DNA from 2 places in the Agrobacterium sp. H141 genome. Region 1 is predicted to be linked to the other one. Evidence: predicted binding sites of a transcription regulator. Region 1 holds the regulator's gene; the other holds the start of a gene.

Region 1 (4,385 bases):
CGGTTCAAGCAGGATGCCAGCCGTCTCCTCGGTGATCGCAGCCTTCACAGCTTCGATGTCGCCGAACGCAACCTGATCGAAGCCGGGAGCCTTGGGGCCGAAGCCTTCCAGATACTTTTCCTGACCACCAGCCGCAATCGTCGCGATCGTCCGGCCGTGAAACGCGCCCTCAAAGGTAATGATGTGGAAGCGTTCTGGGTTGCCCTTGGCAAAATGGTAACGACGCGCGGTCTTGATCGCGCATTCCAGAGCTTCTGCGCCGGAATTGGTAAAGAACACGCGGTCGGCAAATGTTGCAGCCGTCAGACGCTCGGCAAGCTTTTCCTGGCCCGGAATGTCGTAGAGATTGGAAAGGTGCCAAACCTTGTCCGCCTGCTCTTTTAAGGCGCTCACCAGATGAGGATGCGCATGGCCGAGTGAGTTCACCGCGACGCCGGCGGCAAAGTCGAGATAGCGCTCGCCGTCTTCGGTGATCAGCCAGACACCCTCGCCGCGTTCGAAGCGCAACGGAGCGCGATTATAGGTCTGATAGAGCGGGGAGGCCTCGGCCATTGCGCTTGACTCCTTCGACAGGCACGGAAGATACGGGTTTCGCTGATTGGCGGGTGTTACGAAGTCTAAAAATCAAAAATGCCGCCTTGCGGCGGCTCGCGCACTATCTTCATTTCGGACCCCCATGTCAATAAATCACCGCAATTGCGGGACTTTTTAGCACGGTGCCGTCGCAGCCACGCTTTAGTAGGCGATAGTGGTATTTTAGCCTGTGGACAGCAAGTTGGGGAAAACTATGAAATCGATTCGCGATGATTCCGGCGACTCTTGTCACGGAGTCAGGCTCACACTAGGTTAATGATCAATTACTAGACTGCATGCGGCGGAACTAGTCACCGACAATATCGAGGCATATTTTTTGTTTCGGAGTCTTCCGAGGCAGCGGTGAAGGATTCGGCCTCGGAATGCGCTACAGGCGGAGATATTTGGCATGAATTGGACTGATGAGCGCGTTGAAAGGCTGACGAAGTTGTGGGCCGAAGGTCTCAGCGCAAGCCAGATCGCGGCACAACTAGGCGGCGTCAGTCGAAACGCTGTCATTGGCAAGGTACACCGACTTTGTTTGCCCGGTCGCGCCAAGGCTGGCGGCTCCTCGTCTGCCTCTCGCGCGCCAAAGCGTCCGGCGCCAACGACAGCGCGGCCGCAAAGCTTTCAGCCACGTGTAGCCACGCGCTCGGCCGCCCGTCCTGCCGGCACAACCGTGTCACAGGATGAAATCGATGCTGGTGGCGAAGAGGAGCGTGCAGTCGTTCCGGTGCCATCCAATGTCGTGGTGCCGATTTCGCGTCGTCTTGCCCTCACGGAACTCACCGATCGCACCTGCAAATGGCCGATTGGCGATCCGATGACTGATGAGTTTCATTTCTGCGGCTGCGAGGCATCGGATAACGCACCTTACTGCACCTACCACTCGAAACTGGCTTATCAGCCAGTCAATGACCGCAGGCGCTCATCCGCGCAAAAGCAATCGCTTCCCAGCCGATAAAGATCATGAGATGAGGCCCCGCAAGGGGCCTTTTTTATGTAGTAAGTAAAAAGCCCACCGCCTGGCTGGGCAATGGGCTGAAACAGCGGTAGCAACCGCCAGCATGGGTCGGTAACCTGTCAGGCCTCCATGGAATATCCAGCGCCGCGCACGGTGCGGATCACGTCCTGCATGTTGGAAAAATTAAGCGCCTTGCGTAGCCGGCCGACATGCACGTCCACGGTACGCTCGTCCACATAGATGTCATGCCCCCACACACCGTCCAGAAGCTGTGAACGCGAATAGACACGCCCGGGCGATGCCATCAGGAATTCCAGCAGACGAAACTCGGTCGGTCCAAGTCGAACTTCACGGCTCTTGCGGTGAACACGATGCGTTTCGCGGTCGAGTTCGATGTCGCCGCAACGCAGAACGCTGGACAGCACTTCTGGCCGCGCCCTACGCAGCATGGCTTTTACCCGTGCCATCAGTTCCGGTGTGGAGAAGGGCTTGACCACGTAGTCGTCTGCACCTGTCGCCAATCCGCGTATGCGTTCGCTTTCCTCGCCGCGTGCCGTCAACATGATGATCGGCAGCCGTTCTGTTTCCGGGCGAACCCGAAGGCGGCGGCAAAGTTCGATCCCCGACACGCCGGGCAACATCCAGTCAAGGATCAGGAGATCAGGAACCCGTTCCTGCATGCGTATTTCGGCCTCGTCGCCCCGAAGGATCGTCTCGACTTCATAGCCCTCAGATTCCAGATTGTAACGCAGGAGGACGCTCAGCGCCTCCTCGTCTTCAACCACAGCTATTTTCGGCGCCATCTAGTGTCTCACTTCAAGTGCTTATTCCGCGACCGCACTGACATCGGTCGTCGTATCGTCCTTGGGACGGTCACCTTCCGGCTGCGTACCGGTGGTCATGTAATAGATGGTCTCTGCGATATTGGTCGCGTGGTCACCCACTCGCTCGATATTCTTGGCGCAGAACAGCAGATGCGTGCAGGTCGTGATATTGCGCGGATCTTCCATCATGTAGGTCAAAAGCTCGCGAAACAGCGAGGTGTAGATGGCGTCGATCTCTTCGTCGCGGTCACGGATGATCTTGGCCTTTTCCGCAGAACGGGTGGTGTAGACATCCAGAACATCGGTCAGCTGTTCGAGTGCGAGTTCGGAGAGATGTTCCAGTCCGCGCGCCAGCTTGCGGGGAACGCCGGTGCCCTGAACGGCCATCACGCGCTTTGCATTGTTCTTGCCCATGTCACCAACGCGTTCCAGATCGCTGGCGATTCGCAGCGCACCGATGATTTCGCGCAGGTCGGCTGCGACCGGCTGGCGACGAGCTATGGTGATGATGGCCTTGTCACCGATTTCGCGCTCGGCATTGTCCATCACCACGTCGTCAGAAATCACCTTCTGGGCAAGGGCGGCGTCGGAATTGACCAATGCGCGGACCGAGTCACCGACCATCTGTTCGGCAAGGCCCCCCATCTCGGAGATGCGCCGGATCAGATATTTAAGGTCTTCATCGAAAGCGGATAGAATATGGGTCGATGGCATTTGAGGTATCCTCGAAATTGGCTTCAGCGCGGATGAAACGGGATATCAGCCGAAGCGGCCCATGATGTAATCCTGCGTGCGCTGATCATCCGGATTGGTGAACATCTTGTCTGTGTCGTTTTCTTCAACGAGTACGCCAAGATGGAACATGGCGGTGCGCTGCGAGACACGCGCGGCCTGCTGCATCGAGTGCGTCACGATCACGATCGTGTAATTGGCGCGCAGCTCGTGGATGAGTTCTTCAACCTTGGCCGTCGCAATCGGATCGAGCGCCGAACAGGGTTCATCCATCAGAATGACTTCCGGGCTGACCGCTACTGCGCGCGCGATGCACAGGCGCTGTTGCTGACCACCGGAAAGGCCGGTGCCTGGCTCCTGAAGGCGATCCTTCACTTCGTTCCAGAGGCCGGCCTTCTGCAGGCTTGTCTCGACGATCTGGTCCAGGTCGGCCTTGCCCTTGGCGAGCCCGTGGATGCGCGGACCATAAGAGATGTTTTCATAGATCGACTTCGGAAAGGGGTTCGGCTTCTGGAACACCATGCCCACACGGGCGCGCAGTTCCACCACGTCGATCGAAGGATCGTAGATATCCAGCTCGTCGAGTGTGATCTTGCCGGACACGCGGCAATTTTCGATCGTGTCATTCATGCGGTTCAAGCAGCGCAGAAAGGTCGACTTTCCGCAGCCGGACGGGCCGATCAGGGCAGTCACCGTATTTTCGCGAACATTCAGGTTCACGTCGAAAAGCGCACGTTTCTCGCCGTAGTAAACCGACACATCCTTGCCGATCATCTTGTAGGTTTTATCGTTCATTTTCTGATCGACCGCCTTTTCCAAAGCTGTTTCCGACATCATGTTCATTGTTCTATTCCTTCTACCAGCGACGTTCAAAGCGCCGCCGTAGCAGAATGGCACCGACATTCATGACAAGCAGGAACAGGAGCAGAATGATGATAGCTCCGGACGTCCGCTCGACAAAGGCGCGTTCAGCTTCGTTGGCCCACATGTAGATCTGTACGGGGAGCGCTGTTGCAGGCTCCATGGGAGAGGTTGGATAATCTGCCACGAACGCCACCATGCCGATCAGCAGAAGCGGAGCGGTTTCACCGAGTGCCTGGGCAAGGCCGATGATCGTGCCGGTCAAGATGCCGGGCGCGGCAAGTGGCAGCACATGGTGGAAAACCATCTGCATTTTCGAGGCCCCAAGCCCCAGTGCTGCGGCACGGATCGATGGTGGGACAGCCTTCAGCGCGGCGCGTGTCGCGATGATGATGGTCGGCAGTGTCATCAGGGTCAGCACCAGGCCGCCG
Region 2 (4,385 bases), 2.0 Mb from region 1:
GGAGCGCGGCGGATTTCGATCCTGGCGGGAGCCTTTGAACAACCCAGCGGCCTCACCTTCGGCTACCACATCTATTGCGCCGACAAGGGGGATTTTTACACGATTGACGACGCACAGGCCCAGTATCCGGCTGGGCGCCCGTCCTAGCCTTTGGCTTGGTCGAGCTTTTCGGTCAATCGGCCAACCTCTTCGCGAAGCGCTGCCAGTTCGGTCAGTACCTGCATGTCGATCTTCTGGTGAAGCGCCAGGACGCCGAGCTCTGCCTTGAGGTTGACTTCGTAGTCCTTGGTTGCCTCGAAACGGTCGCGCTCGGCCTGGCGGTTCTGGGACATCATGATGATGGGCGCCTGGATGGCGGCAAGCATGGAGAGGATCAGGTTCAGGAATACAAAGGGGTAGGGATCGAATGCGTCACGGGTGAGGATGACGACATTGATAATCGCCCAGCCGCTTAGGAACAGAAAGAAGAAGATGATGAAGCCCCAGGAACCGCCGATCTTGGCGATCTGGTCGGCCAGCCTGTCGCCGAAGCTGGAGCGCGCCGTGAGCTCGGCATTGACGTCGGTCGCAACGACCAACCGGTTCTTCGTCCGCTCGACCACCAGTCGTTCTGCGGCACTGAGCTGCTCGGCGGCTTTGCCCAAGTGTTTCTGGAAGAATTCCGGTCCAAGCATGTTCATTGTCCATTAGCAGTTGAAGCGCCTGTTGACGGCATACGCCATGAATGAGCGTGCTGACAATCCGGTTTCACCTTGGCAGGCGATCTCTGCTCAGCTGGCTGGCAGAAGCTGTCCCTTTGGGAAAAATTTCCCCGTGCTGAAGCCCTCGCCGAAGATGGTGTCATATTGCACAAGGCGATAATCATTCAAAGCGGGATCAGCCACAGGAGCCATCAGCCAGTCGGGATGGCCTTCGCCTTTCTTGTCGACCAGCATATAGCGATCGACCACGTCGTAGCGTTCATGAACCCTGCCAAGCAAGCCCGTATAGAAGGGATGTTCGAAGCCCGCGAGCGCCAACAAATGCATAGGTAGCTGCGAGGGGCTGACAGCGCCGAGATCTTTCTTGGTGCCGGTTTTCGAAGACCAGATCACAAGCGGCGTTTCATGTTCTCGGGCCATCTGTTCGACATCGGCACGTCGGTCGGCGACCTGATCTTTCATGTAACCGCTTTCGGGGTAAACCGTTCTGAGCGGAGGAAGGTGGTCGCCGAAGATCATAATGATGGTTTCGCGGTCACGCTTTTTTGCCCATTGCATCAGGTGTTTCAGGCTATCGTCGGCCTCTCGCACGCCTTGCGAATAGGTTGCAAGGATTGCCTTGCTGCCGTCAGACAGATCCGGTCCGTTGATGGCGATGGTATTGTTCTTGTAGCGGCCTGCCTCATAGGGGCCGTGGCCCTGAAGCGTGACGGCGAAGAAGAAGAACGGCTTGTCGGTGCTGTCGGCGTTCTCGATCAATTCGGCAGTCAGTGCCTCGTCGGAGGCGAAGATGCCGCGCTTTTCCATTGGCGGCATGTTTTCTTCCGACAGGAAGTTGTCGAAGCCCAGCGCATCATAGACATTGCCACGGTTCCAGAACCAGCTCTGGAAGGGATGGAAGGCCTTGGCGGCATAGCCTTGCGACTTGAAAAAAGTGGCAAGCGAGGGCAGCGGGCGACGGATATATTGCTGATAGGGAATGCTGCCGGTGGGCAGGAAGGCATTGGAAAAGCCGGTGAGCGCCTCGAATTCGACATTGGCGGTCATCCCGCCGAATTCCGGCGAGAACATTGTCCCGGACTGGTTGGCGCGGATGACCGGCATTGGATCAGGCGTCAGCCGCACCGAGGTAATCCGCGTCGGATCCCAAAGCGACTCGCTCATGATCATGATGACGTCGGGCTTCTCCGAGGACGTCGAAACTGCCGCAGGAGAGACTGGCGTGGAGGGGATCTGGTCGATTGCCGTGGCATCATAGCCTTGGGGCGGCGCGACATTGGCCATCGGGATATTGAAGGCAAAGGCGAACAGGAAGCCGTTCTGCCTGTAGTTGGCCTTCTGGTCCCACATCATGGGAATGATGTTGAGTTGGTCCCGCAGCGGCGAATATTTGGCATAGTCGAGCAGTGGCACAAAGCCGGCGATCAGGGGAATGGCCACGGCCAGACGGGCCAGTTTTCCCTTGGTGGAAATCGGATTGAAGTTGCGTCGTGCGAAAACCCACAGATAGACGATCGAGGCGACAGCGAGCACGGTTGCCACGCCATAGCCGAACGCGGCCAGTGGACGATCCGCCACCATGGCCGGCATCAGTTCGAAAATCTGGCGGCCGAACAGCATGTCGCTCGGATAGAGCGGATCTGACAGAAACATTTGTTTCTGGCTCGATATGAAGGCTGGCAGGATGGCCAGCGGCATCAGGATCAGCGCGGCCTGATGGGCGCGACCGAGCAGCGCATCAAGAGCAATATAGAATACGAACAAGAGGCCGATTGCGGCAAGGCCCGGTCTGTCTGGTGAAAACAGATAGGTTCCCACGTCATCGAGCGTGCCGCGCGCGATCCATTCCATCAGGAAGACGGTGGTGAAGGACAATGCCAGCGAATTCAACAGACATAGGCTGCTGGCGAAAAAACCGGCGTGACTGTGCGTTGGTATCGCTGATTTCAGCGCTGGCTGTTTTACGAGTACGGGGGCGTTATCGGTGGCAAACTCGGCCAACGCAGTCTCCAGGTTCAGTCGGAATGAAAAATATGAGCGGTGTCATACAAGTGTCATATAACTGTCATGAACGCTAGATGAACGGAGGCTATGGGACGCCCGTTGGAGTAAATTATTTTGCGCTGCGTTACAGGCTTTGCGGTCCGGGCAGTCCTTCGTCGTTGCGAAGCGACAGGACACGCGCTAGAGGATTGGCATGGCTGAGCAAAAGACTGTTACCGACACACTTCGTATCGCAATCGCGCAGGGCAATCCGACCGTTGGCGATGTCGCCGGAAACCTTGCCAAGGCGCGGGCTGCGCGGGTTGAGGCCAAGGCCAATGGCGCTGACCTCGTGGTATTGCCCGAGCTTTTCATCTCGGGCTATCCGCCAGAGGATCTGGTGCTGAAGCCTTCATTCCTGGCGGCCTGTCAGTCAGCCGTCGATGAACTGGCTGCCGATACAGCCGATGGCGGCCCGGGCGTGATCATCGGTTTTCCCCGTCAGGGTGAGACAGGCCGGCACAATTCCGTGGCGCTGATCGATGGCGGCAAGATCCTGGCATTGCGCGACAAGGTCGATCTGCCCAATTACGGCGAATTCGACGAGAAGCGGGTTTTCGAGGAAGGCTCGATTTCAGGTCCCTTCAATTTCCGCGGTGTTCGGCTCGGTATCCCGATCTGTGAGGAAATCTGGAACGATCTGGGTATCTGCGAGACGCTGGCGGAAGCCGGCGCCGAGATCCTGATCGTGCCGAATGGCTCGCCTTATTATCGCGGCAAGCTCGATGTGCGTCATCAGGTGGTGTTGCGACAGGTAATCGAGAGCGGACTGCCGCTTCTGTTCGTCAATCAGCTTTGCGGCCAGGACGAACTGGTCTTCGATGGCGCAAGCTTTGCCTTCAACTCAGACAAGACGCTGGCATTCCAGATGAGCCAGTTCGAGGAGACCTTCTATGTCTCGACATGGCGTCGCGAGGAGGACGGCTGGTGCTGTGACAAAGGCCCGATGTCACAGATTCCAGAAGCGGAAGAAGCGGATTACCGTGCCTGCATGCTGGGTTTCCGTGACTATGTGAACAAGAATGGTTTCCGCAGCGTCGTGCTGGGACTGTCCGGTGGCATCGACTCGGCCATTTGCGCGGCCATTGCGGTCGATGCACTGGGTGAGGAGCGCGTGCGCACGGTCATGCTGCCCTATCATTATACCTCCGAGGATTCGCTTAAAGATGCGGCCGATTGCGCCAAGGCTCTTGGCTGCCATTACGACATCGTGCCGATTGCGGAACCTGTAGAAGGCTTCCTGACCGCACTTGGCGAAATGTTCGAGGGCACGGAAAGTGGCGTGACGGAGGAAAACCTGCAAAGCCGCACGCGTGGCACGATCCTGATGGCGATCTCCAACAAGTTCGGTTCGATGGTCGTGACCACCGGCAACAAGTCGGAAATGTCGGTCGGTTATGCGACGCTTTACGGCGACATGAATGGTGGCTTCAATCCCATCAAGGACCTCTACAAGATGCAGGTCTATGCCATTTCTGCCTGGCGCAACGCGCATGTGCCGCCGGGAGCGCTTGGGCCGTCTGGGGAGGTTATCCCAGCCAATATCCTGACCAAGGCACCTTCTGCGGAACTGCGTCCCGATCAGACGGACCAGGATTCCCTGCCACCTTATCCGGTTCTGGATGACATTCTGGAATGCCT

What was found. Region 1 encodes PhoB, which activates phosphate uptake and scavenging genes when phosphate is short. Its sites were predicted from a motif close to TGTCATNNANCTGTCAT; they were not measured.
Region 2: ACWPM9_RS08645 (LTA synthase family protein) is a predicted target of PhoB. The motif match lies at 2,754-2,770, and genes of this name have one in related genera.

The regions. Positions count from the first base shown of each region.
Region 1 covers NZ_CM169893.1:3,854,198-3,858,582, reverse strand. Annotated here, with positions in the region: gene ACWPM9_RS18135 (aspartate aminotransferase family protein) at 1-552, opposite strand, end outside; gene ACWPM9_RS18130 (GcrA family cell cycle regulator) at 983-1,537, shown strand; gene phoB (phosphate regulon transcriptional regulator PhoB) at 1,657-2,340, opposite strand; gene phoU (phosphate signaling complex protein PhoU) at 2,362-3,075, opposite strand; gene pstB (phosphate ABC transporter ATP-binding protein PstB) at 3,121-3,936, opposite strand; gene pstA (phosphate ABC transporter permease PstA) at 3,950-4,385, opposite strand, start outside.
Region 2 covers NZ_CM169893.1:1,888,275-1,892,659, forward strand. Annotated here, with positions in the region: gene ACWPM9_RS08635 (GFA family protein) at 1-147, shown strand, start outside; gene ACWPM9_RS08640 (DUF1003 domain-containing protein) at 144-680, opposite strand; gene ACWPM9_RS08645 (LTA synthase family protein) at 771-2,702, opposite strand; gene ACWPM9_RS08650 (NAD+ synthase) at 2,899-4,385, shown strand, end outside.